DNA from 3 places in the Spongiibacter sp. C9W genome. Region 2 is predicted to be linked to each of the others. Evidence: riboswitches for the same ligand, from Rfam matches in the RefSeq annotation. Region 2 holds a riboswitch; each other region holds the start of a gene.
What was found. A riboswitch is a leader RNA that binds a small molecule or an ion and turns the genes downstream of it on or off. The one in region 2 is predicted to bind cobalamin.
Positions count from the first base shown of each region.

Region 1: another riboswitch for cobalamin. It lies ahead of AC2Q8J_RS13125 (TonB-dependent receptor); the one in region 2 lies ahead of AC2Q8J_RS14165 (TonB-dependent receptor domain-containing protein).
Region 3: another riboswitch for cobalamin. It lies ahead of AC2Q8J_RS06840 (cobaltochelatase subunit CobN); the one in region 2 lies ahead of AC2Q8J_RS14165 (TonB-dependent receptor domain-containing protein).

Region 1 covers NZ_CM170672.1:2,764,925-2,774,927, reverse strand. The annotation lists gene dbpA (ATP-dependent RNA helicase DbpA) at 1-955, opposite strand, end outside; gene AC2Q8J_RS13150 (cold-shock protein) at 1,117-1,323, opposite strand; gene AC2Q8J_RS13145 (NAD(P)-dependent oxidoreductase) at 1,544-2,227, opposite strand; gene AC2Q8J_RS13140 (hypothetical protein) at 2,255-3,007, opposite strand; gene AC2Q8J_RS13135 (peptidylprolyl isomerase) at 3,089-3,367, shown strand; gene AC2Q8J_RS13130 (PepSY domain-containing protein) at 3,373-4,842, opposite strand; gene AC2Q8J_RS13125 (TonB-dependent receptor) at 4,854-6,941, opposite strand; cobalamin riboswitch at 7,052-7,207, opposite strand; gene AC2Q8J_RS13120 (hypothetical protein) at 7,238-7,777, opposite strand; gene AC2Q8J_RS13115 (transporter) at 7,864-8,907, opposite strand; gene AC2Q8J_RS13110 (ATP-binding protein) at 9,050-10,003, shown strand, end outside.
Region 2 covers NZ_CM170672.1:2,974,555-2,984,557, reverse strand. The annotation lists gene AC2Q8J_RS14200 (phospholipase A) at 1-886, shown strand, start outside; gene AC2Q8J_RS14195 (carbonic anhydrase) at 919-1,563, shown strand; gene AC2Q8J_RS14190 (MGMT family protein) at 1,553-1,879, shown strand; gene AC2Q8J_RS14185 (AmpG family muropeptide MFS transporter) at 1,876-3,135, opposite strand; gene AC2Q8J_RS14180 (YajQ family cyclic di-GMP-binding protein) at 3,186-3,668, opposite strand; gene AC2Q8J_RS14175 (2-dehydropantoate 2-reductase) at 3,772-4,686, shown strand; gene AC2Q8J_RS14170 (DUF3108 domain-containing protein) at 4,979-6,646, shown strand; cobalamin riboswitch at 6,887-7,038, shown strand; gene AC2Q8J_RS14165 (TonB-dependent receptor domain-containing protein) at 7,130-9,004, shown strand; gene cobO (cob(I)yrinic acid a,c-diamide adenosyltransferase) at 9,040-9,642, shown strand; gene AC2Q8J_RS14155 (cobalamin-binding protein) at 9,642-10,003, shown strand, end outside.
Region 3 covers NZ_CM170672.1:1,432,551-1,442,553, forward strand. The annotation lists gene mltF (membrane-bound lytic murein transglycosylase MltF) at 1-399, shown strand, start outside; gene AC2Q8J_RS06825 (hypothetical protein) at 551-829, shown strand; gene AC2Q8J_RS06830 (DUF2149 domain-containing protein) at 846-1,151, opposite strand; gene AC2Q8J_RS06835 (MotA/TolQ/ExbB proton channel family protein) at 1,156-1,599, opposite strand; gene AC2Q8J_RS06840 (cobaltochelatase subunit CobN) at 1,622-6,067, opposite strand; cobalamin riboswitch at 6,252-6,479, opposite strand; gene AC2Q8J_RS06845 (TetR/AcrR family transcriptional regulator) at 6,576-7,181, opposite strand; gene AC2Q8J_RS06850 (aromatic ring-hydroxylating oxygenase subunit alpha) at 7,308-8,453, shown strand; gene AC2Q8J_RS06855 (redoxin domain-containing protein) at 8,546-9,085, opposite strand; gene AC2Q8J_RS06860 (NAD(P)H-dependent oxidoreductase) at 9,110-9,694, opposite strand; gene AC2Q8J_RS06865 (winged helix-turn-helix transcriptional regulator) at 9,843-10,003, shown strand, end outside.

The DNA of each region.
Region 1 (10,003 bases), 210 kb from region 2:
GGTAATTGATCACCATATCCAGCTCTTCAATATCCAGGCCTCGCGCGGCCACGTCGGTGGCCACCAACACCGACACACTCTTATTGGCAAAACACACCAAGGCCTGGTCACGGGCGCGTTGGTCCAACTCGCCGTGCAGTGCAATGACCTTCAGATTGGCCTCGCGCAGTCGCGCCGCCACCTCTTCGGTATCGCGCCGCGTGTTGCAAAACACCACCGCGGAGTCGGGGCGGTGTTCAAGCAGTAAGCGAAGCACTGCCTCTACTCGCTCGGCATTGTCATTGACGTAATAAAAACTCTGCGCGATTGTCGTTGCGCTGTGCTGCTCTTTAATTTGCAGCAATTCAGGCTGGTTCATCACCCGCGTGGAAATTGCGCGGATCTCATCCGGGTATGTTGCACTGAACAACAGGGTCTGACGCTGCTTAGGCATTTTTTCCACGACGGCGTCCAGCGTCGCCTGAAAGCCCATTTCCAGCATGCGATCGGCCTCGTCCAGAACCAGCATGGAGAGCGCGTCGAGCTTAAGATTGCCCTTGCGCAGGTGCTCCTCTACCCTTCCCGGCGTCCCCACAATAATATGCGCGCCGTGCTCCAGCGAGCCGACCTGCGGCCCAAAGGGCATGCCACCACACAGGGTCAGCACCTTCACATTGTGCACGCCCCGCGCCAACTTGCGCAGCTCTCTCGCCACCTGGTCGGCCAACTCACGGGTTGGGCACAGCACCAATGACTGCACCGCAAAGCGTTTGACCTCCAGCTTCTGCAACACCCCCAAACCAAAGGCCACCGTTTTGCCTGAGCCGGTTTTGGCCTGAGCGATCAGGTCCACGCCGTCGAGAATGCGCGGCAGGGCGCCAGCCTGTACCGCAGTCATTTGCTGATAGCCCAAAGAGGAAAGGTTATTGCGCAGCCCACTTTTGAGCGACAGGCTGGCGAAATCGTAGTGATTCAAGGTGGTACCTATGTATATTGAGCTGGCGGGTATAGGGCTATGATGCCAGTTCAGCCGTGTTTTAAAAGCCCAAAAGCAAAAGGGCAGAACCTCGCGGTTCTGCCCCTTCTCGTTATTCGGCCGTAGCCGAGTAATGCTGATCCGACTAACGGATCACATCATTACAGTACAACGATGTTGTCAGCCTGTGGGCCTTTTTGACCTTGGCTTACAGAGAATTCTACACGCTGGCCTTCAACCAGAGTTTTGAAGCCGCTGCCAGAGATAGCGCTGAAGTGTGCGAACACGTCTGGGCCATTTTCTTGCTCGATGAAGCCGAAGCCTTTAGTTTCGTTGAACCATTTTACTGTGCCAGTAACTGTAGACATATTTCTATCCTGAGTTTTCAAAAATAAGTTTTGCCTCACACGAGGCGGTTGTGCTGGAAGTGTTTCTATTACTTATGAGATCAGGACGAGAACTAAAGGTAGAACATCGAAATGGCGTGCATAAATATTAGGAGCTACTTTCTAGCTGGTGCCCACTATATAGGTAAAGTGAATAGAGGTATAGCTTTTTTTAGGCCGTAAAAACCGCAGCCAAACCCGACTATTCACCACGCTGAGCAATAACAGATTGCGCGCGGCAACTGACGATTGCCGGCGCCTTGTGCAGCAAACTGTCGTCGCGAAGCGCCGCGACCATAAAGCCAGCAAAATCCACCCGCCGCGTTTTATTGCTGGCCAAAATCGGGTCGCCGACGTGCTCGCTCCACACTGGCAACCCCTCGCTGGGGCCCTCCTCTAAGTCGGAACCACGCACTACCGTCCAGCGCCGGTCGCTGGCAAAAACCCGACGACAGGCTTCCACCTGGTCGTCCAGCTCAACCAGGCGCAGCATTTTTGCGATCGCACCCACCAGTTTCAGCAACAGCGTGAAGTGCCAGGGGTAGCGGTCGCGACCATCCATGGTGATGTGCCAGCCACAGGAAAATACCAAGCGCGCGGCGGGCTCAGCATAATCCAGCACCGCCTGCGCCGTACCAGAGGCATACTGCTGGACACCCCAGGGCACCAGCACAACTACGGCACCATCGCAGCCTTGAAGGGCGCGACGCAGCACTGCCCGGTCATTGGTTTTACCGGGAAATATCTCAATGCGGCCGGCAAATTCGTCCAGCTTTTTCACGCTCTCGGGGCGACACACAGCGGCGACCTCATCACCCGCCTCCAATAACTGCCGAACCATGTATTGCCCCAACTTGCCCGAAGCGCCCACCACACAAATTCGCATTTTTATCCCTCGCCTGTCAGCCTGAGCTCAGCCCTGCAAGCCCTCGCGGGCCATAAATTCTGCAACCCGTTGTCGCGCTTGCGCATCGCGATGTTCGTCGCCGCGCCGACTGTCCATTTGGTCAATATAATGCAGTAGCCCCACCTCGTTAAACGCGTACATCGGGGTATCGCTGCAAACATCGGCGGCCTGCTGCGCCGACAGCAGGCTGGTTCGCGCATGGTACAAGCGATTGTGGTGACTATTATCGAGTATCAATAAACCCGGCTGACGATTCAGCAGCAGACTACTGCCCTCTTCAAGACTGCGAGCCACCCACTGCTCGTGTAAGGCATCAACAGAAAGCTGTGGCTGCTGGCCCTGCAACTGGTAAAAGCGCTCAGCCATCGTATGGCCCATCACCCAGGTAGCGAAATAACGGCGCGGTGCAGCCAGCCAAAAGGCCGTCGGATACGGCGGTGTGTCCTGGTGGGGGCTCTGACAAAAGTCAGTGAGATAGGGATTGCTGCTGTATGCATGCTGCTGAGGCGCGCGTTGCGCCAGGGTGTAATTGGTGGGGTTCAGCGGCAAACCGGGGAATTCGATAATGCCCCATTCAAAAATTTCCTTGCGCAGCTGCTGCAAGAAGTCGTAGGCCGAGGCATTAAAAGGGTGGCAGCCGTGCAGCGCTTCAGGCACCGCTATGCGAAGCCCTAACAAACGGCCATCCAGGCGATAGCATCCCGTAGTAACCGTGCATTCTGCAGCGATGTCATCAAAGCTAAAGGCGGGGCGGGACATACACACTCGGAACTATTCGCGACCGTAGGCCCGCCACATTATAATCAGCCTCCCCTAATTACCAGCCCGGGAATGCCCGCAATGAACACAGCAATGGCGCGCCACATCCTTGTCGCGACGGAGGCCGAAGCCTTGGATATCAAACGCCGCCTTTCGAAAGGGCAGGCCTTTGATGTGCTGGCACGCAAGTATTCCACGTGCCCCTCAGCGAAGAAAGGCGGCGATCTCGGCGAAGTTCGCCGCCGACAAATGGTACCCAGCATCGACAAGGTGATTTTCAATAACGCCCTGCGCCAGACCCACGGCCCGATCAAGAGTAAGTTCGGCTATCACTTGGTGCAGGTGTATTTTCGCGGTTAAGAGCGTCACCTGCTGGGCCGCGCCTGAAGGCGTTTCGCCGCGATGATTATCGCGGTTATCGAAAAGCCAGCCCCCAAAACCATCATTGTAATCACCAACACATCCCAGAGCGGACGACGGTTCAACAGCGGCAAAAAGTCCCAGCTATGCAAGCCGTTGTATAGCCAGCGCCGCAATCGCTCGCGCTGAGTAAGCCTGCCACGCAGCTCACCCGTGAGCGGGTCAATGTGGAACCACGTTGCCTGTGGGTCGTCAAAACGCAGCCGCATCACCGGCAGTGGACGATAGCGCTGGTGATGGCTGTAGTAGTACACATCGTGCCCGGCCAGCACCTCAACCCAGTAGCCGTGGTCGGGCAGCAGCTGCGCTGCGGCATCGGCGATCTTCGCCGCCATCACCGGCTCACGCTGCCAGGACAGCGGCCGCAATAAGTCTGTATGGCGAGGGGAGCGCGAGCCAAGCAGGTAATATTCGCCGCCCAATCGTCGCCAATGTAATTCTCGGTATTCCCCGCTACGGAGAACCTGTTGAAGCGTGGGCAGTGACGCCACCTCGTCCGCGATTTCCCCTCCGCCGTAATAGCGCTGCGCCTGCCGTGAGTAGGGCTCACCTGACGAAAAAATTCCCCACGGGCTCATCGACATCAAACCGCTAAACATATAGGTGGCGAAGAATAATACGCAGATCAGCCCCATTACGTGGTGCCATTTCATCACCCCACGATAGGGGCTATAACGACGCCCCTTGTAGGGCTTGCGCAAACGCAGACGCCAAATGCCAACAACGGCCCCACTGGCAATAGACAGCAACCCCAATAGCGATAAAGCAATTACCAACTGCGCCCACAGTTCTGAGTGGCGACGCAGCGCCGCCGGATAGAGCCAATGCAGGTTGGCCCCCAGCCAATTCCAGCTGCGTTCAAAGCGCGTGGTATCTCGCAGCACCTGGCCCGTTTGCGACGACACATAAAGCTGAAGCCCATCCTCGGTGCCAAGGTCCACCCGAAAGAGCGGGCGATGCTCGCGCAAGCTCGACGATAAGCTCCACTGGTCGTAGTCGATACTCGCCACCGATACCACCCCAGCGTCACCGGCCGCCAGGCGACCACTGCGCCGGGCAAAGGCCTGCGCAAACCCGACGGCCTCCTCCGCAGAAATTGCGGCGACGGGCTCGGCCGTATCAGCGTAATACCGCTCTGTTCGGCCATCGCTGAAACCAACAACATAGGCAGCGCGATCGCCAATGGCGCGCAGGCTGAGCTGAGTAACGCCCGCCTCGCTCAACAACTGCCGCGGGGAAACGGCAACGGCAGAGGCCCGCAGCGGCGGCAAGCCCGCCAGTCGTTCCTCCTCGCTCAAGCCTGGATAGGGCACATACATCAGCACAATGCCGCTGATAAACCACATGGCAAACAGCACGCACATAGCCACACCCAGCCAGCGATGCCCCAGATATAAATACCGCTTTAGTTTCATCTCGCCGCGCCTCAGAAGCGATAATTCAAACTGAGGTCGGCAGCGCGCCCATCTGCCAGGATCCATTGATCACCATAGGGTGCCAACACATAGTCGCGGGTGTCCGACAGGTTTTTACCGCGCAAACTTATTTGCAGGGCATCACTGACCTGCCAGTGAAGGGCCGCGTCGACAACGCGGTAGGACGGCAATACCGAGGTGTTACTGTCATTAGCATAGCGCTCACCCACATAGCGCAGGCCCGCACCCAGCTGCCAGTGAGGATGCCACTGCCAACGCAGCCACAGGTTGGCGGTTTTCTCGGCGACATTGCGCGGGGTGTTCCCGGAAAGATCATCGCTGCCTTTCACGAACTCCTCGTAACGCGCCCGCGCCAATGCCAGATTAAAATCAAGGCTGACCGACTCGCTTACCTGTGTATACACCTCCCACTCGATACCTCGGGAAGATTGCTCACCAATTTGCCGCTGCACACCGCCGGGGTCAGCGCTCAACAGGTCGCGTTTGACGATATCGTATACCGCTAAACTGGTTTGCAAACGCCCCTGCCAGTACTGCTGTTTTATGCCGAGCTCTACTTGCTCACCCCTGGCCAGCTCTACGTCATCGTTCACCGATGTCAGTACCGATCCAATGGGGTCGAGTGCACGGCTGTATTGCGCATAGACAGAGGTTTCCTCTGACGGCTGGTAAACCGCACCAACACGCCAACTGCCGCCACTGGGCGACGAGGTACTGCGCGACGCGCTCTGGCCGTTGCGCTCGATCTCAAGTCGGTCGTAGCGCAAGCCCAACACGGCACTCCACTGTGGCGTGATTTGCAGATGATCGTCGAGAAACAAGGCGACTTGCTGTGTCTCACTGCTGAAGTCATCGCTGGTGGCACTCTGCACACCGTCGCGCCAACGGCCCGGCGCAGGCTGCTCCAGGTCGACGCTACTGCTGCCTTGGTAAGGGGAGTTGTTGCGGTGGCTGAAGTCGATATCGTTCACTTCCAGACCGATGTTGAATCGGTTGTCACGCCCCAGTAGGGGTTGCGCTAAGGTGACATCCGCGCGATAGCCCAACTGCTCCTGGTCGTGCAGTATTTCCAGATAGAAACTCCGGTCCACCTCACCAGAGGCCGAGTTGTAGGCGTAACTCTCAACATTGCGCCAGTGGCGATCGGCACGCATGTAGTAGAGTTCACTGCGGAGTACCGCCGCCTCGCTGATCTGCCAAGTGGCAGAGAGCCGCGGCCACAAATCCTGATAAGACACGAAGGCATCGCTAACATTGTAATTATTGCGGCGTGTCGACGGATGCACCCGACCATCGACCAGTGGCGTTCCCCAGTACGGCGCGGCATCAGTGTCGGCAATATCGACGGCAAGCTGCCACGACAACTGCGCCGTCTGCTGAAACAAGACACCAACCGCCAGCGCCTGTCGATGCTCATCGGCGCGGTCCACGTAACCATCGCTGCGGTGATCCACCGCATCAATGCGGTAGGCGAGCTGGTCGGATACCGCATCCCCCAGGCCCAGCGCAAAACGTCGCAAACCAAAACTGCCTGCACTGATATCAAGCTCATTCGGCGCCTTCTCGAAGGACGGCTTTTTCGGCACGTAATTCACCGTGGCGCCAATGGCGCCCACACCATTGATCACCGAACCAGGGCCACGCAGCACCTCAATGCGCGCCATTGTCCAAGTGTCGGCAGGGAAGCTGACCGTGCCACTGCCCACATACAAGCGCTTGCCATCATAGGTGCTAACCACCGAACTGTGCCCGGCAAACCCGCGAACGGACGTGGCACTGCCGCCATTTCCCGGCGAGGCATTGGCGGCGAAGCCCGCCGCCCGCGTTAGCGCAGACAAGCCCGAGAAGTCGCCCTTTTCAGCAATGTCTTCTCCGGTGATGACCGCCACGCTGGCGGGAGTTTCCATAACGGTTAAGCCCAGCCGAGACCCGGCCCGGTGTTGCTCATACAACGATAAGCCCGCCGACGTGTCGGCTTCGGCGGTCACCGCCATTTCTTCAAGTTGAAGATGCTCCGCAAAATTTGGCGCGCACCACACCAGCCCGCTGCACAGCAGCAAACATCGCGTATTGTTCATTGTGAAACCTCAAACGTAAGTTAAAAAACGCATGAGGGAGGGGACGAGGGAATTCGACAGCGAGCCGCAAGGGCCAGAAGAAGTCCAACGCATGAAGCCCTCCGCTTCATTGCTGTTAACGTCTAAAGGCCGGTATCGGGCTCTCATCGAAATGATCACCGTTGCGGGGGCAGCGTTGGATTCACCTTGGCGGTTTACCAAACTTCCCGTTTAACCTGCCAGACCGATTGCTCGTGTCGACAGGCACCTTCAGAACGCGGGGGAGCATACCACAGCTCGCCCGCTGCACAAGTTTGTCAGGCCAATAAGGCAAGAATCAGAAATAGCGCTGTGCCGGACAAGCTCAGCTGTATGGTGCGTGTTTTCAGCCCTTTTGAGGCAAAGCCCAAATACAAACCACTGAGCATAATCACGACCAGCGCCATCGAGAACGCAATTTCAAACTGCTTATACAACGTGGGGCCGTGCCCCTTGTGCAGCTCGATTAAAGCGGCAATCAAATCGGGCTTGGCAGCGACAATATGCAGGCCATCGTCGCGCTGTATCAGCTGGTAGAACTGACGGTTGGTCGGGCGAGTATCCAGGTTTTCGCCGCGGTGCTTCAAATACTGGAAGTTACTATTCAGGCCCTGCTCTTGGAGTAAGTCGCGCACCTGTTGCTCGAGGTCGGGGCTTTGGGTATCGATCTTTACCGGCACAACAGCTACGGTCTCTTTTTCGACACTGCCCTTTACACCCAACAGGTAGAGCCCACCTGAGAGCGCCATGATCACCACCATCGGCGCAAAGAACGCGGCTAAATACAGGTGAATATTGATAACTAGCTTTCTGGACATTACTGCACTCCCTTACAACCAAAAATGGCATGCCAGAATAGCATGCCATTGATGTCGGAGTTTGACGCAGCTCTATGACAGGCGCATTAAAATGCGTATTGCCAGCCCGCGGTTAGCGTCGAGTCCAGTTCCATTTGCGGACCGTCCAAGTGCTGGTAAACCGGCTCGCCATATTCCAGCGCCAGCCGGTGCCCCTTCGCAGCCCCTTTCAGGAACAGGTAATTGAGGCCCAATGAGAGCTCGCTGCGCTCGCCGCCCTGCGCATCGGGGTCCGCCGTTGGCACCATCATCGGATTCAGATCGTCTCGCGCACCGTCGATATTTCCCCAGGCGCTGTGAGTTACGCGCAGCGAAGCGCTCAACGCCGGAGAGAAGCTGTGCGCCAACCACGCACTTACTTGGGCGCGATTGCCAAGACGGTAGTCGTTGTCGTTGTAGTCACTGCGAATGGTCAACGCCAGCTGGGCGCCCCAGCTCAGTGACGCCTCCTGACCACTGTAGGTCACACCCGGCAGCAGGTCGACGCTGCCACTACCCAGTTGCATGCGGTAGGGCAGCTTGGCATTTTTCATTGCTGGCGTGTCATCGCGCTCGTCAATGCTACCAGTTGGCAAGCTAAGCCCGAGGTTGGCGTGCACTCGATGGGCATTATCGGCAGAGGTATACAGTGTGACCAGCGCCGAGGCCTTCACGTCGCCCCAACCACTGCTCTCTGTCGTAAAGCTACCACCCATGCGCGTTTGGTGATCCATTTCGTTACTCAGGTAGGGCAGCATAAACATCAGCGTAACGTCATCGCTGGGTGCATACATGGCACCAAACATATGCATTTCCATATCCATGCTTAGCGGCGCAACCATATAGGGGCCGGGGTTCATCATCGTGCCGGTAATCTCTCGGGCAGAGAGCGAGTCACCACCGCCGAGATTGCCTTCCATCTCCATCGCCATATAGCGGTAGGAGAACATCCACTCACCCGCTTTGTGAGTGTGGTCGCCCATTACCCCAATGGGGCCGTGGGCGGCCGCGCCCATCGACGCCACCTGCACAATGTCGTCGTGCGCAAATACAGGGGTTGAGCTTAAAACCGCAGCCGACAGCAGCGCCGTGCAAAGAGTAGAGCGGGACATAGAAATTGCCTGTTGTTATGACTAAGCCTAAAGTGGGCTACATGGTAGCAAAATCGCCGCCACCCTCTCTGCGACAAAATGTCGCAGTCATTCGCCTACATGGCGACAAGCGCTATACTCGCCTCTTTATCTGGAGCGGCCTGTGAATTCAGACATCGCCAATATGCGCCGACTCTGCGCGATTCGTAGCGTTGTTATCGCCGGGCAATTCGGTGCCTTGCAGTTCGCCAAATACCAGCTGGGCTGGCTCCTCCCCTACGTAACACTCGAGCTGCTGCTTGGCGTCATCGCTATTTTTGCCGCCTTTTGCTGGTGGCGCAGCTATCAGCGCTGGCCCGTTACCGACTTAGAATTTTTCGTTCAGCTGTGCATTGATGTCGCCGGCTTTACCGCCGTTCTGTACCTCTCCGGTGGCAGTAGCAACCCCTTTATCTCTTACCTGTTAGTGCCCCTGTGCATATCAGCCACAACACTGCCGCTGCGCTACACCTGGGGCCTGGTGATCGTATCGCTGCTGGCATATGGGCTACTGCTGTTTTACTTCATCCCGCTGGCGCCCCTTTCGCCCCACGCTCAGCATATGCACAACGCCCCGGCCATCAATATGCATATGGTCGGCATGTGGATGAACTTCGTGGTCAGCGCCCTGCTTATCAGCTACTTCGTATCCGCCATGGCGTCCAGCCTGCGCCAAAAAGAAAACGAGCTCGCCCAGGTGCGTGAACGCCAGCTACAAGACGAACAACTGCTCGCCGTCGCCACACTCGCGGCCGGTACGGCGCACGAACTCGGCACGCCGCTAGCCACAATTAAGGTAATTAGCGAAGACTTGCTGGACGAAATAGACGACAACTATGCCGACGATGTGGAGGCACTTAGCGAGCAAGTCGACCACTGCAAACAGATTCTCGATAAGTTGGTGAGCACCGCTCGCGACCTGAGTACCCAGCAAGCAGAAGCCACAGCAGTGGTTAGCTATATCGACGGCGTTATCGACCGCTGGCAGCTTATGCGCCCCGCCTGCGCTGTCGCCGTGTCCATTGCCGACGACTGCAAGAGCCTGTCCATCAACTTGGACGGCACCGTCTCGCAGAGT
Region 2 (10,003 bases):
CGCCTCCGACGAGATCACGCTCGGCCAGCTGCGCGAACAGTGCCAACAGCGCCTTCAAGGCCCCGATGCTGCCGAAGAGCATATTCGCAAACAAACCAAGGGCGTTATCGAAGAGCGTGTTGCACTAGAGCGCTTCACCGATGACAACCCCTTTGTACTCACCCCCCACCGCGCCAATTACTTGCTTCCCCTGTCCTGGCGCGACGACACCGCAGACTACAGCTCGTCGCTGCCGATCAAAGAGGAAAATGTTGATAGCACTGAGGTCGAATTTCAGCTCAGTGTAAAAGTACACATCGCCAAGGGAATCCTCGGGGGCGGCATTCTCAGCGGCGCCTATACCAACCGCTCCTTCTGGCAGGCCTACAACAAGGAGTTTTCCGCACCGTTTCGCGAGACCAACCACGAGCCCGAGCTCATTCTCAGTTACAGCAACGACTGGCAATGGAAGGGGATTCGCAATGTGGGCAACCAGCTAATATTTAACCATCAGTCCAACGGCCGCGGCGAGCCGTTGTCACGCAGCTGGAATCGCATCATGCTCAATATGGTGTTTGAGCACGACCGCTTCGCCATGACCTTTAAGCCCTGGTACCGCATCCCCGAGGCCGCCGATGACGACGATAACCGCGACATCGAATTTTATCTCGGCCACTTTGAGTGGATGGGCTTCTATCAATGGAAAGACCGTACACTCAGCGTGATGCTGCGCAACAACTTGCGCAGCGACAACCGTGGTGCAGTGGAAATCGGCTGGAGCTTTCCGATTAGTTCCAAGATCAAAGCTTATGTAAAATACTTTAATGGTTATGGCGAAAGCCTGATCGAATACAATAACTCGCTGCAGAGCGTCGGTTTTGGCGTGCTGATCAGCGATTGGCTGTAACACTCGACAGAAAACACATATAAAGGTAGATAATGATCAATGCTCAGGAAGCGCTTGCGCGTTTAAAAGAAGGCAATACCCGCTTTGTTGAAAAGCTGGCTGAAAACAAAGACTACATATCGAATAAAAAACCCGAGCTGGTTGAGGAGCAAAGCCCCTTCGCCATCATTTTGGGTTGCTCCGATGCGCGGGTTCCCGCTGAGATGGTGTTTGACCAAACTCTGGGCGATCTGTTTGTTATTCGCGTAGCCGGCAATGTTGTAGCCCCGTCGGGCATCGGCAGTGTTGAATTTGCCGCCCTCAACTTTGGCACGCCATTGGTTGTAGTGCTGGGTCACTCGCGCTGTGGCGCTGTCAAAGCCACGGTAGACGCACTGAGTGGCAACTCCAAAATCCCCACCTCCGCCCTACACTCCATTGTTAAGCGCGTGCGCCCAGCCGTGGAAACTCTGCTAGTCACCGAGTTAAAAGACAACCCAGAGGAACTGGTTAAGCAGGCGGTACGCGCCAATGTACGGACCTCGGTAGAGCACCTTTGCAGCGGCTCATCCACATTGGAACAGCTGATTAGCGAAGGGAAGCTAATGGTCGTGGGCGCAGAGTACTCGCTGGAAACCGGAAAGGTCGACTTCTTCTACGAAGACTACTGGGAACGTATTCGCAACCTTGACGAATAAGCCTTCCGACCAAGCTCGGCGTCAGCTACTGCTGGCGCTGAGTCAGATTCCTCCTGGCCGCTTATGCAGCTACGGCGAGCTCGCCCGCCAAGCAGGACTGCCCGGCCGGGCCCGCTGGGTTGGGCGCCAGCTCAGCCAACTTCCCGACCAGAACACCCTGCCTTGGCACCGCGTTATCAATGCACAAGGCAAAATCAGTTTCCCACACAATTCCGAGGCTTATCGTCGGCAGCTCTCACGGCTGATTGATGAAGGCAGCGCCTCACCCGACGGCAAAATCGCGTGGCAGCGATGCCGGTGGCCGGGTCAGCACTAGCGCTCTGCCGACCACGGCGCAACCTTAACCAGCATCAACATGCCTGGGATCGCCAATGCAGCGCAGAGCAAATAGAAATTCGTCCAACCGACCACTTCAACAATGGCGCCAGTGGTGGCATTGGCAAAGGTGCGCGGCAGTGCCGCCAGCGCGGTGAACAAGGCAAACTGTGTGGCCGCATAGGCCGGTGTTGTTGCCCTGGCAATAAAGGCGGTAAAGGCGGCGGTGCCTAAACCCACCCCGAGGTACTCAAATACAATCACTAGGGTCAGCGCCAGGCGGTTCGGCCCGATTTCAGCCAATGCCGCAAAGCCAAAGATGCTCAGCAGTTGCACCACACCAAATAGCCAAAGCGCGCGATTGATGCCCAGCCGAATCATTATCACGCCGCCCACCAGGCCGCCAATAATCGCGGCCGTCAGCGAGGCCGTTTTAGCGATCGTGCCAATTTCCGTGAGGCTAAAACCGATATCCAAGTAAAAAGGCGACGACAGCGCGGTGGCCATATTGTCACCGAGCTTGTATAGAAACAGGAAGGTCAGCAGCCACAACGCACTGCCCAGCCCGTTGCGCTGCACAAACTCCTTAAATGGCTCGACCACTGCCGCGCGCAGGGTAAGAGGCGCCGCGCTGTCATCACCGGCCTCGCTTACCCAGAAGGTCATCGCAACACCGATGAGCATGAAGCCGGCCATCACCATGAACACCGTACTCCAGGGGAAGTAGTCCCCCATGATCACCCCGAGAGAACCCGGCACCAAACCGGCCAAGCGGTAGGCCTGCACATGTATCGCGTTGCCCAGCCCCAGCTCCTCGTCCTTCAGAAGCTCACGGCGATACGCGTCCAGCACAACATCCTGACTGGCGCTAAAAAAAGCGACCCCCGCCGCCACGTAGGCAACCAGCCCGACAGACATCGTCGGGTCAATAAAACCCAGTGCCGCCATGGACAGCATGAGAGCGATCTGCGTGATCAACATCCACCCGCGCCGGCGGCCCAAAAACGGCGGCACATAGCGATCCATCAGCGGTGCCCATACAAACTTCCAGTTATACGGGAAGCCCACCAGGGCAAATAAGCCGATCTCGGTTAGCCCCACTCCCTCGCTGCGCAGCCACGCTGGCACCAGTTGAATGAGGAAATACAACGGCAACCCCGAGGCCAACCCAGTAAGCACGCAGATAAACATCTGCTGTGTAAAAATGGCTCGATACCATGGCAGGTCGGTGACGTCCGGTGACGGCTGGGGCTGCATTATTGCCTATCCTTAATTGGGCTGCGGCCCAGAGGCCGGAGTCGGTGCAATCAATCGCGAAAATTATTGAATTGCAGGGGCTGCTCTAGATCAGCATCGCGCAACAGTGCCATTACCTGCTGGAGGTCGTCGCGTTTCTTACCGGTGACCCTCACCTGGTCACCCTGAATTTGGCTTTGCACTTTCAGCTTGCTGTCTTTGATCAGCTTGACGATCTTGCGGCACAGATCCGACTCCAAACCATTTTTCATGGTCACCCGTTGCCGCACTTGCTTACCGTAGCCCTCCATGTCACCCAGTTCCATCGCCTTCGGGTCGATCTTGTTCTTTATCAGGGTGCTGCGCAGTATGTCTTCCATCTGAGTCAGCTGAAACTCCGCCTCGGCCCACACCGTGGCATTGAGCCCGTCGCGCTCGAAGCTGGCTTCAACACCGCGAAAATCAAAGCGGGTATCCAACTGGCGGTTGGCCTGATCAAGGGCATTGGTAAAGGTGTGCAAATCCACTTCAGACACGATATCAAACGACGGCATTCAGGTTCTTCCTATACAAATGAACGGGCACAAGTGTAACAAGGGCTGACGCGCGCAAACAGCACCGTTGCTCCGCACCGCGGCCATCACGTAAGCTGCCACCATGACCTCACACCGCTCACATTGGCACATACTTGGCGCAGGCGCGATAGGCAGCCTGTGGGCCAGCTACGCCGTTAAACATGGCCTACCAACCACATTGCTGCTACGCAGCGACGAACGACTTTCGCAGTTTAAAATGGCAGGGGGAATTCTCGCGACTCTGGCAGGGAGCGCTGAACTGCTGCCATTGGCGGCAGAATCATGCGAACAAAACGGTCCGCCGATAGCGCGTTTACTCCTTACCACCAAAGCACCAGACAGTTTGTCAGCCGTTGCGTCTATCAGCCCTCGCTTGGCCTCGGGTGCCTGCGTGGTGTTGCTTCAAAATGGCCTGGGCGTGCGCGAAGAATTGCTCAAACTTCGGCCCGACCTGCAGTGCTATCACGCCGTCACCACGGAAGGAGCGTTTCGCCCCGCTCCGTTTCAGGTCGTGCACGCGGGTCGCGGTCGCACGCTGCTTGGCAGCGGCTCAAATGATAAAGCCCTGGCGAGGGAACTCAGCGTCGGGCCGCTCGTTGTTACCCCCGACCCGAACATCGAGCAAGCCCTGTGGCGCAAGCTCATTATCAACTGCGCCATCAACCCCTTAACGGCGCTGTATCGCTGCCGCAACGGCGAGCTGTTGGACAATCCTCAGGCGCTTCAGCAACTGCACGGCGTCATCGACGAGGCGCTCTGCCTGGCGCCGCATTTGCAACTCGGCGATGTCTTTGACGGCCTGCGGGAGCAAGTCTTGGACGTCGTCGCAAATACCGCCCTCAACCGCTCCTCGATGTTACAAGACATCGAGTCCGGTCGCCGCAGTGAGATCGACTACATCACGGGCTACCTCTGTCGCATGGCAGAACAAAAGGGCCTGCCTACTCCCGTGAATCTCAGCCTATTGCGCGGGATCAAAGCACTTTCCGTCGAGTAGTTTTATAGCAAGAAAGGTCATTCTATCCTCCAGCGCTCACTGCACACTTCATCGAAAAGACTGCGACTCGGGAAAAGCTAATCGATACCACCAAAACGCATGAAACGGCGAGGCAAAACCTACCAACAACAAAACCGCCATTAGAAGATAACGAGCGAGCTCAAAGTGAATTGGCGAAAGAAACTACTACTAGTCTGCTGATAAATTGCGTGATAGCTTAGCCCGAGCGCGATCAGCAGGATTAGCTGTAAGGCGCGCAGAATCAAAACATATCCAAGGATGGGATGTAGCAATGAAAAAACTCAAAGGAATTGTCTCGCTTTGCATGGCAAGTGCTATGCTCGTTGCGTGTAATAGCAGCGACGATAAAAATACCGAAAAAAATGAGCCGCTAGTAATAGCACCTTCTCTCGGAATAATGAACGGTGTCAACGTCAGTGTATATCGCCGAGATGGGACAACAATCATCACATCTGGCACCCTTGATGAGTCAGGCCAAATAACGCTCTCTATTCCCGCAAGCCTTAATAGCAAAGCAAAAATTGTGGTTGTAGAGGGCAATGTAGATGCAACATATTTTGACGAGGCTCTGGCAACGACCGTGCCATTTCCAGCAGGGCAAAAAATGCACGCACTTGTCCCAGCTGGGTTAAGCAAGACAACCGTAACGCCGCTTACCGAAATTGCCTTCAGACTAGCAGAAGTCCATCAACTGCTGCCATTAGCGCCGTCAGTAGCAAAACAGCTAAACGATATCGTTAAAAACAGCCTAGCCCCCCAACTTGAGGGTATTCTCTCATTGCCCGAACTAGCGGGCTCAGCGTCAGCAAATAGCTTTAATGATGATAACGCAGGCCGATATGCGCTGATACTCGCCGCGTTAGCAGAGCTGGCAAATAGCTCGGGGGCACCGGCTCTCGACGCTTTGAATGCATTAGCGAAAGACGCCGCCGACGGCATAATTGATGCGGCGAACAATGGCATTGCAATTAACGCTCCATACGTAAACTTTTTGAATGAAATGAGCTCAGCACTTGATACCGCCGCGCAAAAATGGGGCTACTCAGGTGACGCACAAGTACTAGCGCCTGCCAGCACCACACTTGATGCTTCCAATATTGGAAATAATGGTGGCAATGGCGGGAACGACGGAAACGACGGAAACGACGGGAACGACGGGAACGACGGGAACGACGGGAACGACGGGAACGACGGGAACGACGGGAACGACGGGAACGACGGGAACGACGGGAACGACGGGAACGACGGGAACGACGGGAACGACGGGAACGACGGGAACGACGGGAACGACGGTAGCAGCGGTAGTGCATTAGCCTGCTTTGACGCATCTCTGCAAGCAGTTGGCACTACAGTGAAACAGGTGATCTTGTCGAGCTCGCCTGAAGGCGATATCCGAACGACTGCCGATACTGAGCTTCTCAAAAACACCACCTACAATGGTAATAATGCTGTTGAAGCCAAGTCAGACGTTGTAGCGGACGCCAGTCAAGACTTTGCCGACTCTGAATCGACAACTTACACCTACACAAAGCTTGCCGATGGCAATAAAACTCTTCGCACATTTGGAACAATCACTGAAACTAACGTCCCTGGGTTTGGAAAGACCACTGTCACCACTGTAATAGAGCCCTACATGGAAAAACGCTTCGATCTTACGGTTAATCAAAGTTATACCCAGACTTACACCGTTAACGTTGAGTCAGATATTCCTGGTGCACCCTCAACATCCACAGAAGTTACTGATAAAACGACCTACCTCGGACGGGAAACTATCACTGTACCCGCTGGAACCTTTCACGCCTGCAAAATGCGTACAACAAGCAGTGGCGACGAAACCACTACTTGGTTCGCGCCAGGGAACGGGATAATGGTCAAACAAACTTCCGGGGACCAAGAAGACGTTCTTGAAAGCGCTTCAATTAATGGCAATCCGATATAAAGCTTAAGGCTCTTTGGGGCACCCCAGATCACCGCATGCCCCAAACGCACCTCGTGGACGACCCCGTCGTCCACACCCTTCCATTCATTAAACGAACTATCTGCTGAGTGCAAACGGTTAGCTTATGCAACACCAAATTGGTATGAAGGCTTAAGGCACCTAAACATCTCATACAAACTTTGGCACAGAACAAGCTGCACCGATGTGTACAATTTGACAACGCCTTCGCGCCCGAATAGAGTTGCGCCGCCTGTGTTAGGTGCCCAAAGACATTAGTTTGAGGGTTAAACGGGAAGTTCGGTGAGTCGACCACTCGACAAGACCGACGCTGCCCCCGCAACGGTAATCACCTTTGGTGAGAGCCCGGAACCGGCCTAATCAGTTATCACCCGATGTAGCGGAGGGCTTCATCAGCGGTCATATACTTGTATATCACCACTATCCCTCCCTCATTGCTTCCTATTTTTAGCTTTGAGGTAAGTCATGAAAAACCGTCCACTTGTTGTGAACACTGCTCTGCTTGCAGCCTTATCCAGCCCGCTGTTTACCAGCGCCGGTGAAATAGAAACTACCGTCGTTACCGCCACACGCACTGAGCAAAGCATTGCCGAAGTACTGGCGCCCGTCACGGTATTCGAGCGTGCCGATATCGAACGTATCGCACCCCTAGACCTGCAGGAATTGCTGTCTCGCGCTGCTGGCATTAGCTTCGTGCGCAACGGTGGCCGCGGCGCCGCCACCAGCTTGTTTGTTCGCGGCAACCAAAGCAACCATACGCTGCTGTTGGTTGACGGCGTGCGGGTAGGCTCAGCAACACTGGGCAGCCCCTCGCTCACTAACTTGCCCCCGGAGCTGATCGAGCGCGTAGAAATTGTTCGCGGGCCTCGCTCAGCCTTGTATGGTTCCGAGGCGATTGGCGGTGTCATTAACATCATCACCAAGAAGTACCACGACACCGATGGCGTGAAACCCTTTGTACAACTTAGCGCGGGCACCCAGGGCACTGTTAAAACGGTTGCTGCTGTGAACGGCGGAAACGCCGACACTCAGTTCAGCCTAAGCGGCTTGTACGAGGAGACCGACGGCGTCGACAACACCACAAGCAAGGCGCTGCGCCACGGCGATGACGACGGTTTTGAGCAGCAGGCTATCAATTTCAGCGTGTCACATCGCTTTAACGCACGCGCCAACGTTCACGCGCTGTACCAGCACAGCGATAGCGAGAGCGAATACGACACCAACTGCTACGCACCGTTTCCCAATAACTTTGGCTGCGAGCCCTACACAGACAGCACGGTTACCGTCGCGGGTTTGCGCGGTGAATTTCAGCTAAGCGACAACTGGGCACTGAAGCTCACCGCGGGCCAATCTACCGATGAAAGCCAAACGCGCTATCGCTATCGCGACCCCGCGTTGGTTGCCGCGAATCTTCGCGGCGATGTATTCGAAACCACTCGCAAGCAATTCACCGCCCAGAATGACTGGCAGCTCGGTAAACACCACGTACTCACCCTGGGTGGCGAGCATATTAATGACGAGGTCGATAGCACGCTGAGCTACGGCAAAGACGAACGCGAGAACAATGCAGGCTTTGCGCAATGGCAAGCCGACTATGGCCGCATCGACTACGCACTGGGCTGGCGCCATGACAGCAACGAGCAATTTGGCTCCAGCGACACCCGCAACGCCGCCGCCGGATTGGACTTACCCATGGGCATGAAATTGATCGCCTCCTACGGCGAGGGCTTCAACGCCCCCACTTTTAACGACCTCTACTACCCCGGCTACGGCAACCCCAACCTCGAGCCTGAAAGCTCAAAAAACCGGGAGCTGGAGTTGCGCGGCAAACACGCCTGGGGGCAGTGGAGCGTTAACTATTTCATCAACGACGTGGATAAGCTCATCCAATACAACCCCGCCACCTTCGGGCCGGACCAAATTGAATCAGCGCGCATCGAGGGCCTGGAGCTAAGCTTGGCAACCGTAGTAAGACAGTGGCATATCGAAGCCAATGCAACGCTCCTGGATACCGAAGACAAAAATTCAGGCAAGGAATTGCGCCGCCGCGCCGACAGCCAGGTTAACATCGATGTTGACCGCCAATGGCAGCAATGGGGAGTCAATGCCAGTGTTCGCTTGACCAGTGACCGCTACGAAAACACCAGCAATACCGACGAATTGCCGGGCTACGGCCTGGTCGATGCCGGTGTTTCCTACCAGATCAATGACAGCCTCAAGTTGCAACTGCTGGTAAAGAACCTGTTTGACAAAGACTACGTTAGCGCCAGACACTTCAGCCTCGGCAACTATGAGTCAATTGGGCGTGAAGCGCTGCTAAGCGTGACCTACGCCCCCTAAGGCGAAAGCTTAGACAGCGATGGAGCTCCGTCACAATGAATGAAGAAGAAAAGCGCCACCAACAGCGCATGCAGAAGAAGAAGGCACTGATCGACGCCAAGGTCGCGAAAGCTACCGAAGAGCGCGGCGTGCTTATCGTCTTAAGCGGGCCGGGCAAGGGGAAATCCAGCTCGGGTTTTGGCACGGTGATTCGCTGTATTGGTCACGGCTACAAGGCCGCGGTGGTGCAGTTCATCAAGGGGACCTGGGACTGCGGTGAGAGAAACTTCTTGCAACAGCGCTGTCCCGAGGTACCTTTCATTGTGATGGGCTCCGGTTTTACCTGGGAAACACAAAGCCGGGAACGCGATCGCGAAGCCGCTCAGCAAGCCTGGCAGCAAACGAAAACACTGTTGAACGATGCCTCATTACACTTAGTGCTGCTCGACGAACTGACCTACATATTGAAGTACGGATACATCGACGCCGAAGAAGTCTACGAAGCGCTGCGCAACCGCCCTCGGGAGCAGAGCGTGATTATTACTGGCCGTGGTGCGCCGCCAGCCCTCAAAGAACTGGCCGACACCGTATCGATGATCGATGATAAAAAACACGCCTTTCGCGCGGGCATTAAGGCGAGAAAAGGCGTGGAGTATTGATGCGCCGCCTGCTTGTCGTACTCAGCCTACTGCTCGCGCATATAGCCAGTGCCAGCAGCGAGCGCTGCGTTGACGATGACCGCAACGTAAAGGTTTGCCTGGATGCTCCGGCTGCGCGCATTATCGCCCTGTCACCCGGTGCGACGGAGCTGCTCTATGCCGCAGGCGCGGGCGATAAATTAATCGCTGCCGTCAGCTTTAGTGACTACCCTGATGAAGCGAAAGCCCTGCCGAGAGTGGGCAGCTACAACCGTTTTGACCTCGAAGCGATTCTCAGCTTAAAACCGGACCTGCTAATCGGCTGGCACAGTGGCAACCCGACAGAGCAACTGGCGCAACTCGAAGCACTGGAGCTTAAGGT
Region 3 (10,003 bases), 1.5 Mb from region 2:
ACTGGCGTGCGTGGCATTATGATGCTGACGCAAAACACCGCAAAGTCATTGGGTGTTAAAGATCGCCTGAACCCTAAAGAGGCCATTCCCGCTGGCGCGCTATACCTGCACAAGATGCGAGAGCGCTTTGACGACACTATCCCAGAGCCAGATCGCACGTATATGGCATTGGCTGCTTACAATATCGGTCGTGCTCATATGCATGATGCGCAAACCCTGGCTCGCAAATTAGGCAAGGACCCTGCGCGATGGTCAGATATGAAGGAAGTACTGCCATTGCTATCGGATAAGCGCTATTACAAAGACTTAAAATATGGCTATGCACGGGGCCTGGAACCTGTGCGCTATGTACAACGGATAAGGAACTACGAAGACATTATCAAAGGGTATGATGAGTAGGATGCGAAGCCACAGCGTCTCGCAGCAATAGAGCAACATGCTCTACAGCGGCCTTTCAGGGTGAGGTCGATGCAAACTCACGCCTACGTGCACGTTTAGTCCGCCTTTATTTGCTAGCATAGGCGTATTCTTGGGTTTGAGGCGGGCACGCGTGAAATCACTATTACAGAAAATTTTCTGGCCAATTCTTAGGGTTTTTGAAACAGAAGAAGAGCTCGCCAACTATAAGCCCTCTCATCGGGTGATTTTAAATATTGTAGGGTCACTGTTTGTATTGTTATCGCTGGGGTCCGCAGCAGCGGCACTCAACAGTGACCAACTTGGCGCGCTCGTTCCCGTCGTCGTGTTTTTCTGTATCGGCTTTGTTTCGCTGCTTGTCGGCGCTTTGGGCTCGGACAACGCAGTGGCCAAGATCTGGGGCAATAAATAAGCGTTTGCAGGCCGCCTCACTCGCCGATCAGAATCAGCTTTCCGGTTTCCGGGTCGCGATATACAGTGCCCAGAGATTCGTAGCCGCTGCCGTCTTGCAGCTGTGACTGCATACTGTCCGGCGCCTGGGGCAGCTCTTCACCCAGTGATAAATCCCGCTGCTGGCGTGTGCTGTCAAAGTGCTGCTGTAGCTCGGGGCTATAGGCCACCAGCGCGGCGATAAGGCCGCAGGCAAATACCAGAATTATGTCCACCAGGTTCGCCATGGGCCCCAGTGGGTCGTCGTCGTGCTCAAAGAAGTGACTGCGCCGCCAATCATCCATTGTGCTATTCCCCTGCGTCTGTCGACGGCGTTAGTGCCAGCAGCGCTCGGTCGTACCAGCGGCGGCGCAAGCGGCCAAGTACAAAGCCGATCATGCCCGCCAACAAACCGATAACCGTGGTATCAAAGGCCGTGATCATCGCCGTGGTGAGCACCTGCAAGTCGCCCTCACCCAACGCGGCCAGCCCTGGCCCCAATGGAATCAGTGTGCCCATGAGGCCGAGCATGGGCGAGAGTCGCGTAACAAAATCTGCTCTCTCGATGCGCCGTCGTCCCGTTGCCAGTAGCGCGGCGCGGCTCATGCGTGCAATGCCGCCAAAGCGCTCACCCAGCGCCAGGCCACACTCAAACACTGCCACTGCCAGCATCATCAACAGCGCCCACACCACAGGCTCTAACAGCAGGCCAGATAACGTATGTAAAACATCCAGCGATAAACTCGAAAACATAGCGATCTTCCTTTTCTAACGGTTACGCATTAGCGCGCAAACCGCGGCGAATACCCGCACCAAATATCACGACGACAATTGCCAGCAGCCAATACCATGTTGGCGACATGGCACTGCGCGCCGGCTCACTCTGTTCAGCGCCGCCCTTCTCTGCCGACGACTCCTTGGCACGCTGGTCCGGCGCTAGCTCGCTAGGTGCCACTTGCACTTCACGAATGGTGCTGGGCTGAGCAGCCGGTTGCTCAGCCGCCGTGCGGCTGCGCGCCAACACGGCCTCAAGCTCCGCAGCGCGCTCGACGCTGAGCTGGGCTTTTACTAGCTCATACATTGGGTGATTGGCATGGGTGTGGCCGCTGCCAGGGTTGCCGTGCTCAATAATATTGCTGGCAAACTGCTGGGCGAGCTGGGCGGTGATTTGCTCACCGGCCTGCCAGAAGCCTTTGTCGATGGCCACCAACATCACCGCCAAAATATTGGTTTGCACATAGCGTTTATCACCTTCGCTCAGGAAGATATCCAGCCCGAGGTCGCGGCTGTCGTCGATGTAAACGTCTTTTAGTTCGTTCCACACCGCGTCGCTGATTAACTCCGGGCTGGTGACTTCCCAGCCCCAGAGGTACTCGACGAATTCACTGCCCATGGTGCGCGCACCGGCGTAACCCTCTTCCATTAAGGGTTTGATCCATTGAGGATTGAAGAAGCGACCGCGCAACTCGGTGGCGAGCGTTTTCTGTAGGCTATCCATGCGCAGCGCATCGCTGCGGGCATGATTGATCACAGCGCTTTCCGGCTGGCGGCCGGTGACGGTTTCCACGGCCAAATTAAAACCGCCGAGGTAGTCGAAGGCGTCGTTATTGTCGATCAAACCGTAGAGGTTACTGGCGCGCCCGAGAAAGGTTTTGGATACACCCGCCAGCTGGTCGCGAAACACTTGCTGCGCCGCCTCGCCCTGTAAACCCACGCCGAAGGCATGCCCCATACGCTTAAGGTAGACCTCGCCCAGTTCTTTCCGGTCTTTCCAGGCACCTGAACGCTCAACCAGTCGGTTAATACCTGCGCCGTAACCGCCCGGCGCAATACCAAAGACGCGCAGGCTGGCTTGCCGCCCCACTTCACTGGCATGCATCCCCGGCTGCGCGGCGAGCATCGCGCGCGCCTCTGCCACCCAGTTAGTCGCCACTTGGTTTTTCTCCAGCGGCTCGCGACCACCGGCGGCGGTGTCTTCGATCAGCGCCAGCGCGGCGTTGAGGGCGGGCCGTAAATTCGGGTATCGCTCTGCGATGGTGTCGCGGCTGGCATCCAGCGCCATTAACACGGCGCGATCAAGCAAGGCCATATGTCGCCCGTATAAATCGCGAAACAGCCCAGAGGCGGTAAACAACACGTCCATACGCCGGGCCTGATCCTCGCCCAGTTCGATGCGCTCCAGCCCTTTTACAATGCCGCGACTGTTCCACACCGGTCGCATACCCAGCAGTTTGAGGCCAAAGGCCACCATCGCCCCCTCGTCTCGCACCGCATCCGAAGCCCAAAGAATCACGCCCTGTTTATTGGCAGGACCCGCTTCGCCGTATTTGGCGGCAACGCGCTGGGCTTTTTCACGCAGCAGAACCTCGTCGCCTTGCTCACCGCGAAGCACCTGATCAGCCAGCTGGCGCCCAACCTGATAGCCGAGCTTGCTGGGAATAAGACTGCCGTCCAGGGCGTGAAAGTTGCGCCCGGTGGGCAAGGCCTCGGGGGTTCGAATCGGGTCGTTGCCTTTACCGGGGGCAACAAAGCGCCCATTCAAGCCATTGAGTAGCGCGGTCATCTCGGCTTTGGGAGAACGCGTCAGGTCTCGCCGCCACACCGCTTTTTCAGCCTTAGTCGCGCCGCTGTCGGCCATCGAAGCCAACATGGTATCAACGCCGGTCGTGCTCCAATCGCGACCCAATACATGCAGGCCCAGCGGCATAAAGTCTTCCTGAACATGGGTCAGGTAGTGGCCGACTTCGTGGAGAAAGAGCTCTTCATCAATCTCTTCAAAACCGATACCTCGCACTTTTAGCTCTTCGTCCATAGACGCTTCCAGCTCATCGCGCAGACCATATTCATCGATTTTCGCCCTGAGCTGCGCCAGCGCGCCGCTGCGGATGAACGGGTCACTCGCGGCCTCGGCGCTCTCCACTAACTGCCGCACTTCCAATAGCTCATCGTAAAGCTCAGTAACTGCCAGAGGCGGTGTTAAGTGATCCACCATCACCGCTAAGCCACGGCGTTTGGCTTGAATCCCTTCGCCAACACCATCGACGATGTAGGGATACACCCCCGGCAAATCACCCGCGATAATGCTCGGGTAGTCGTCTTCCCCCAGGCCCACACCCCGGCGCGGCAAAAACTCGTAGGTGGAATGACGACCCACATGCACCAGCGCATCGGCGCCAAAGTCATCCTGCAAGTAGCGATAGAACGCTAGGTACTGATGCGGCGGCGGAAAACTCAAATTGGCGTGCAACAGCTCTTCGTTCAGTTCCCAGCCCCGCGGTGGCTGCGGGCCGACGAAGACATTGCCAAAGCGAACGCCAGGCACCAGCAAACGCTCGTCCCAGACCATCACCTTACCGGGAGCGTCGCCCCAGCCGCGAATGCCTTCAATGCCCAGCGCAACCAGCGCTGCCACCCGCGCCTCGGCGGCCCGCCATGACGCCTGGCCACCACTGGCCACAGCATCAATTTGCGCCTGGTATTCGCTCTCTAGCTGCTCCAATAAATCCAGTGCCCGATTGCGGCTTTTTTGACGCACACCATCGAGGGCGTGGTGAAGATTCGTGACGGTATTGTGCATACTCTCGGTGAGTAGCGTTAAACGTTTCTGGCGCAGGCGAAAATCCTGAAGTGCGCTGAGCCGCTCAAGCTGACTCACCATACGCTGGTGTAACTCTCCCAGCGGGCCAGCCACCATTTCCTGCTGTACGACCTTGGGCAGCGTGGCAAACCACTTCCGGTAATCGTCTGCACTCAGGCTGGCGACCTTGCCAGACATCTCCGCCAATGCCTGGCGATCTTCAGGTAAATTCACGCCCCGTTCCTGCAGCAAACTCAGCAAGGCCTCGGTATTCTCCGGAAGCTTTCCGGTGTGATAGCCCGCAGACTGCAATGCCTGCAGCATTTCCAGCAAACTGTCGGGCACATTGAGATTATCTGCGCCGATATTGTGGCGACCGGGAGGGTGGTTGTAGTAGACAATGGCGATCCGTTTATCGACGTTGCGCTTGTTTTGCAGCGCCAACCAACGCTCTACCCGCCGCAGTTGCCGGGCCAACTCAGCGCCCACCACTTTGCTGCGACGCAGCTTGGCACCGGTGGCCGGGTCGATACCGGAGTCTGACGCCAGCGAGAGAATTTGCGCCTGTCCAATGCCCTGTAGTTCAGGCATGGCCAACCGGTAGTGCACTGAATCTGCGGGCAAACCCTGAGCGGAAAGCTGCCAGTCACTATAGCCCCAGTCCAGCACCCGCAGGCCTTTCAACACAGGCAGGTTAAGCGCTTGCAGTGCATCGAGAACCGCTTGGCGACCTTCACCGCCGCCGACGACAAAGTCCTGCAGAGAAATAATGACCGAGGGCGTCGCCGCACGCTTACCGGCCATTAGCGTTGCGATGGTATCTACAGCGTCGACGCTGGGCTCACCCCATGCCGCCAATAACGAGACGCACTGCCACTGCTGGTTTGCGCAAATAGCGCGATGCAACGCCCATTCACCGTTGAGGTCGCCGGTGTTGTGGTCGAGCACCCAAACAATGGGTTTATCGGCAGACAGTGATTTATCCAGCTCGTCACTCGTCAGCCAACGCTCCCCTTGTTTACCGTGTAAGGCCAAACGCAGCGGCGCCTGTTCGCGCAGTGGTGCGGCATCCCCATCATTCAGCAGCGCAATCAACGACTCGGCATTCACCGCCGAGCGGTGAATCCAATACGCCCGCGCCTGCAACCACGCGCTGTACTCAGGAAATTTTTGCTGACTGGCCGCCAGTGACTCAGCATCCAGCGCCAGGCCCTCGCTGCCCACAAACTGCTGACTAACGGCGCTGGAAAACGGCTGCCCATTGGCATCGCGCTGCAGCGCCATAAGCCGGTTGTCACTGTGCAATACAAAGCGGCGTTGACCGCGCGGATACGCCATTGCCAGCAGGCGTTCGACGGATTCGCCGAACACCCCGGCGAGAAGTAAGGAATGATGACTCAGCAGCAGCTGTTGTAAATCTGCGTCGTTCAGGCGCTCTACTTGGCTAACGGTGCGAATCGCTATATCCGCCTGCGGCTTCTTATCAAGATAGCGGTGAGCGCCCGCCACCAGCACCGAGGAAGAGCGGTCGGAGACGATCACCAGGCTCGCCTGCGCCGCCGAGCACAACACACTCGCTGTCAGTGCGAGAAGGAATACCAGTAACGCCTTAGTCCGGTGCCACTTATTAAAATGCTGATTCACCCGAAGTCCCTTCCTGTACGGCAGCCAAAGTAAGGCTGTGATACCGCGTGCAAATGGACATCTCGACAACTGGCATAACCAGCTATTGCGCTCGCATGCCCACCCGCATGTGATTGATAAAACGCGGTTGTCGAAAAGGGAGGAATTTAGAAGGGAAAACTGACCCTGCTACGTCGCCCACCGCAACTACGCACTGTGTTCAGGCCGGTCTCCGGGCTTACAGAAGTGGATCTCTCCAAATGTTTGACGCCTTCCCGTCGTGAGACAGTGGCCGTGCCAAACTACTTCTGATTACCGTTGCGGGGGCAGCACAGGGCTAGCATGCATGGCCAGAATCAGCACAGTATGCGCACCTGTTTCCCGTTTAACCCAAGTAAAACAACAATTGGGCACCTGGAACAGGGAGCGATCATACCGACTTAATTAACTCGGTCAAGACAAAGGCGCGGGCACTAAGTACCGGGTAGCAGACGCCAGGCGATATTTAATCGCGCGAAATTTGTGTGGGTCAGCCAATGGCTTGCGAGATCAATACTCTGAGTTTTTCCTCGTAGCCGCTGCGCAGTTCGCGATACATTTCCTCACCAAACATCTGGCTCAATGTCGGCTCGGAAACCAAAAAGTAATTCATCGCCCCGAGCAGCTGATACACGGTAATTAAGGCCTGAGCATCGGACGAAAAGGTGGACGGCGAGGCCTGCTTGGCCAACGCGATAAGCGACTCCAAAAATGGCCGCAAGTACCAGACATTGGCAGAGGTTGCGCGGTGTTTGTTGTCCAGGAGTTCGCGCATTAGCAGCTGCGTTTTGTGGGTCTGCCCTTCCAGCAGGCGGTAAAAGCGTATCAGCGTGTCTTCCAAGGCACTGCTACCCTCGCCGCTTGTGGCATCGCGCGCTGCCTCTAGTTCTGCCATCAACTGGTCAGAAATTCCTTTAAGCACTTCGCCATATAGCTTTTCCTTGCTGCCAAAGTGGTGAAGCAGGGCCTGCTTGGTATAGGGCAACTCGTCGGCAATGGCCGCAATGCTGGTGCCATAGAAACCGCGCTCGGCAAACAGACGTGTTGCCACCGACAAAAATTGCTGTCGCGTATCCGCTGCCTCACTCGTCACCATGCGCTCCTACTGTTTTTTTCAAACGGGCTGTTTGCCACACTTTATTGCCGCTTGACAGCTTACCATGTGGTAAGCATGGTTTCACTTACCACATGGTAAGTCGCGTAAATCGCAAGGGGTCGCAGCGTGAAACACACAACTGAAATCCATCGCATTAACGAGTTGCTGAAACTCAATGAAGAAAAGTCTGCCTTTCTTGACGCCAGCGTTAGCCATAACCCTGTTGAGCACTACTATTCGGCGTCGATTTTCGAGCGGGAACAGGCCGCCATTTTCCGGCAACTACCCCAGCCTCTGGTGCACAGCAGCGAGTTGAAAGAACCCGGCGCCTTTCTGCGCCGCACACTGGCCGGCTTACCTCTGCTGATCACCCGCGATGCCGATGGCCACGTGCATGTTTTCTTAAATGTTTGCCGCCACCGGGGCACGCGATTGGTAGATGAACAATCTGGCTGCAAACACCGCTTCACCTGCCCCTACCACGCCTGGACCTGGGACAACCGCGGCGAGCTCATTGGCGTACCCCATCAAAAGCTGGGCTTCCCCGATCTGGACCGCGCCCAACACGGCTTAAAACGACTTGGTTGCAGCGAGTTTGGTGGTTGGCTGTGGGTAAATCCGGCCGGCGAAGAAGCGCCGGATATCCCCGCCTTTTTGCAGGACTACGCCCCGGACTTTTCATGGTTTGGCGGCGAGTCACTGCAGCTTCTTCATGTAGAGGAGCAAACCCGTGAGGTGAATTGGAAGTTGTTGGTGGAGGGCGGCATAGAAGCCTATCACTTCCGCGTGGCCCACCGAAACACCATCGCGCCTTACTTCTTTGACAACTTATCGAGCTACGAAAGCAGCGGGCCGCACCTGCGCTCCATACTTGCCAAGCGCTCAATGGCCGACTTGCGCACGCAAGCTGAAGCTGACTGGCAGCTGCGCGACCATGCTCAGGTGGTCTACACCTTGTTCCCAACCACCCAGCTCCTGGTGCAGCCTGACCATATTGGATGGGTGCACTTTGAGCCACTCAGCGCGTCGTCTACGCGCATGCGGCTGTGTACACTGGTGCCGGCAAACCGCGTCGAAACGGACAAAGACCTAGCGCACTGGGCGAAAAATCATGCGATAACCGTGAAAACGCTCAGCGAGGATTTTGAAATTGGCGAGAGCATACAACAGGGGCTGCGCTCAGGCGCAAACGAAGCACTAAACTTCGGTCGGTTTGAAGGGGCACTGGCGGTATTCAACCAGCAAATCAATGATCGACTCTCGCCAGAATAGCGATAACACAGGGTTGCGATAAGAACGCAGTCCTTGCTGCCAAGGTGAGGTGAGCGCGCTCGCTCACCGCTTGTTCCGTTTGCCCAACCGTATCATTGATAGGCTCGCTTACCTCTTACCGGATAGTTGTTGTCCGGGTCTCGTATCCAGCGCAAACCGGAAACCAAGGTGCTTATCTCTGGGCGAACGAAGGGGTTATTTGAGATATCCACCACATGTAGCTGGCCCTCAGCATTGATAACGAATATACCGGGCTCCGCAAAGGGATGGTCGGTTTCCTGCGCTGATCGCGGGTCAGAAATATACAGGCCCAGGGCCTGCATTTGCTCGACAGACAAGCCAGTGTACAGGGGGAAGTTAACCTTGAGTTCGGCTTTGTGCGCTGCCAGCTGCTCAGGGCTATCGGCGGACACCGCGGCAATATCTACCCCACTATTTCTGAGCGTCTCTCTGACCTCCTCCAGACTGTTCAAGTACCGCGTACACAGAGGGCAATGCTTGCCGCGATAGACGACAATCATCATCCAGTCACACCCATTCTGTGGCGCAGTAATATCGCGAGTCGTTTGATCTTCGGCGGTAACGTGTATGCTCGGAAAAGGCATACCCGCTTCTAGTTTAGGCGTTGTCATAATGGCATCTCCCAGGTAAAACCATTAAAGGTGAGTGGCGAGGTGGCGTTGAAAACGCGTAAAGTCACTGTCGATATCAGGCGCCTTCATCACATCGTGCGCAGAGAAAGTAGGCAGCGGCGTCGCGGCAAAAAACTTCATATTTAAATGAACTGGTGCGAGTAAATCATCGACACTCATGCCGCTAAAAAATGGCTCAGCGGGATCGTCAAAGGCCTCCTTTGGGGCATTGAACGTCACCGACAACATGTAGCGTGTGTTCGCCAACACTCCCCCAGTGCCATAGTTGCGCTTGGGCTCAGCGGCGCTGCGGCCGTCCCCTTCGCACAGTCGCCCATCCATGCCTGCGGTATACACCTCGTCCATGTACTTTTTGAAAGACCAGGGTACCCCCATCCAGTTCGCGGGGAATTGCATCAGCACAACATCTGCCCACTGATGGTTAGCCACCTCCTCATCAACATTGTAGCCATCGGCAACAACCGTCTGGCGCACGGCGTCGCCGCACTCGCCAAAGTAGGCTGCAGCGGCGGCAACGAAGGCTGCGTTTAACTCGCCCTTTGCGAAGTCATAGGGCTGATGCCCATTGATAATCAGAATATTACTCATGAAACCCTCCAGTCAGGTCAGGACTTGATTAAGCCAAGCAATGAGAGGACGATATCGGCAGTGGTTACCAAAAACAACCAGTTACCTTTTAGTTACCTTTGAATCAGCCCAACGGGTACAGTTGGGCGAAGAACGGGGAAAGCACACAATGAAAGCACGGGTGAACGTTGACGAACGAGGCCGCCGAACCGCCAGTGATGCCTGCCTGGAGCCCTGCTCGATTGAGCGCGGCATGAGGGTGATTGGTGGAAAATGGACTGGCTCAATTATTTACCACCTAAAAGACGGCCCAGTACGGTTTAATGACCT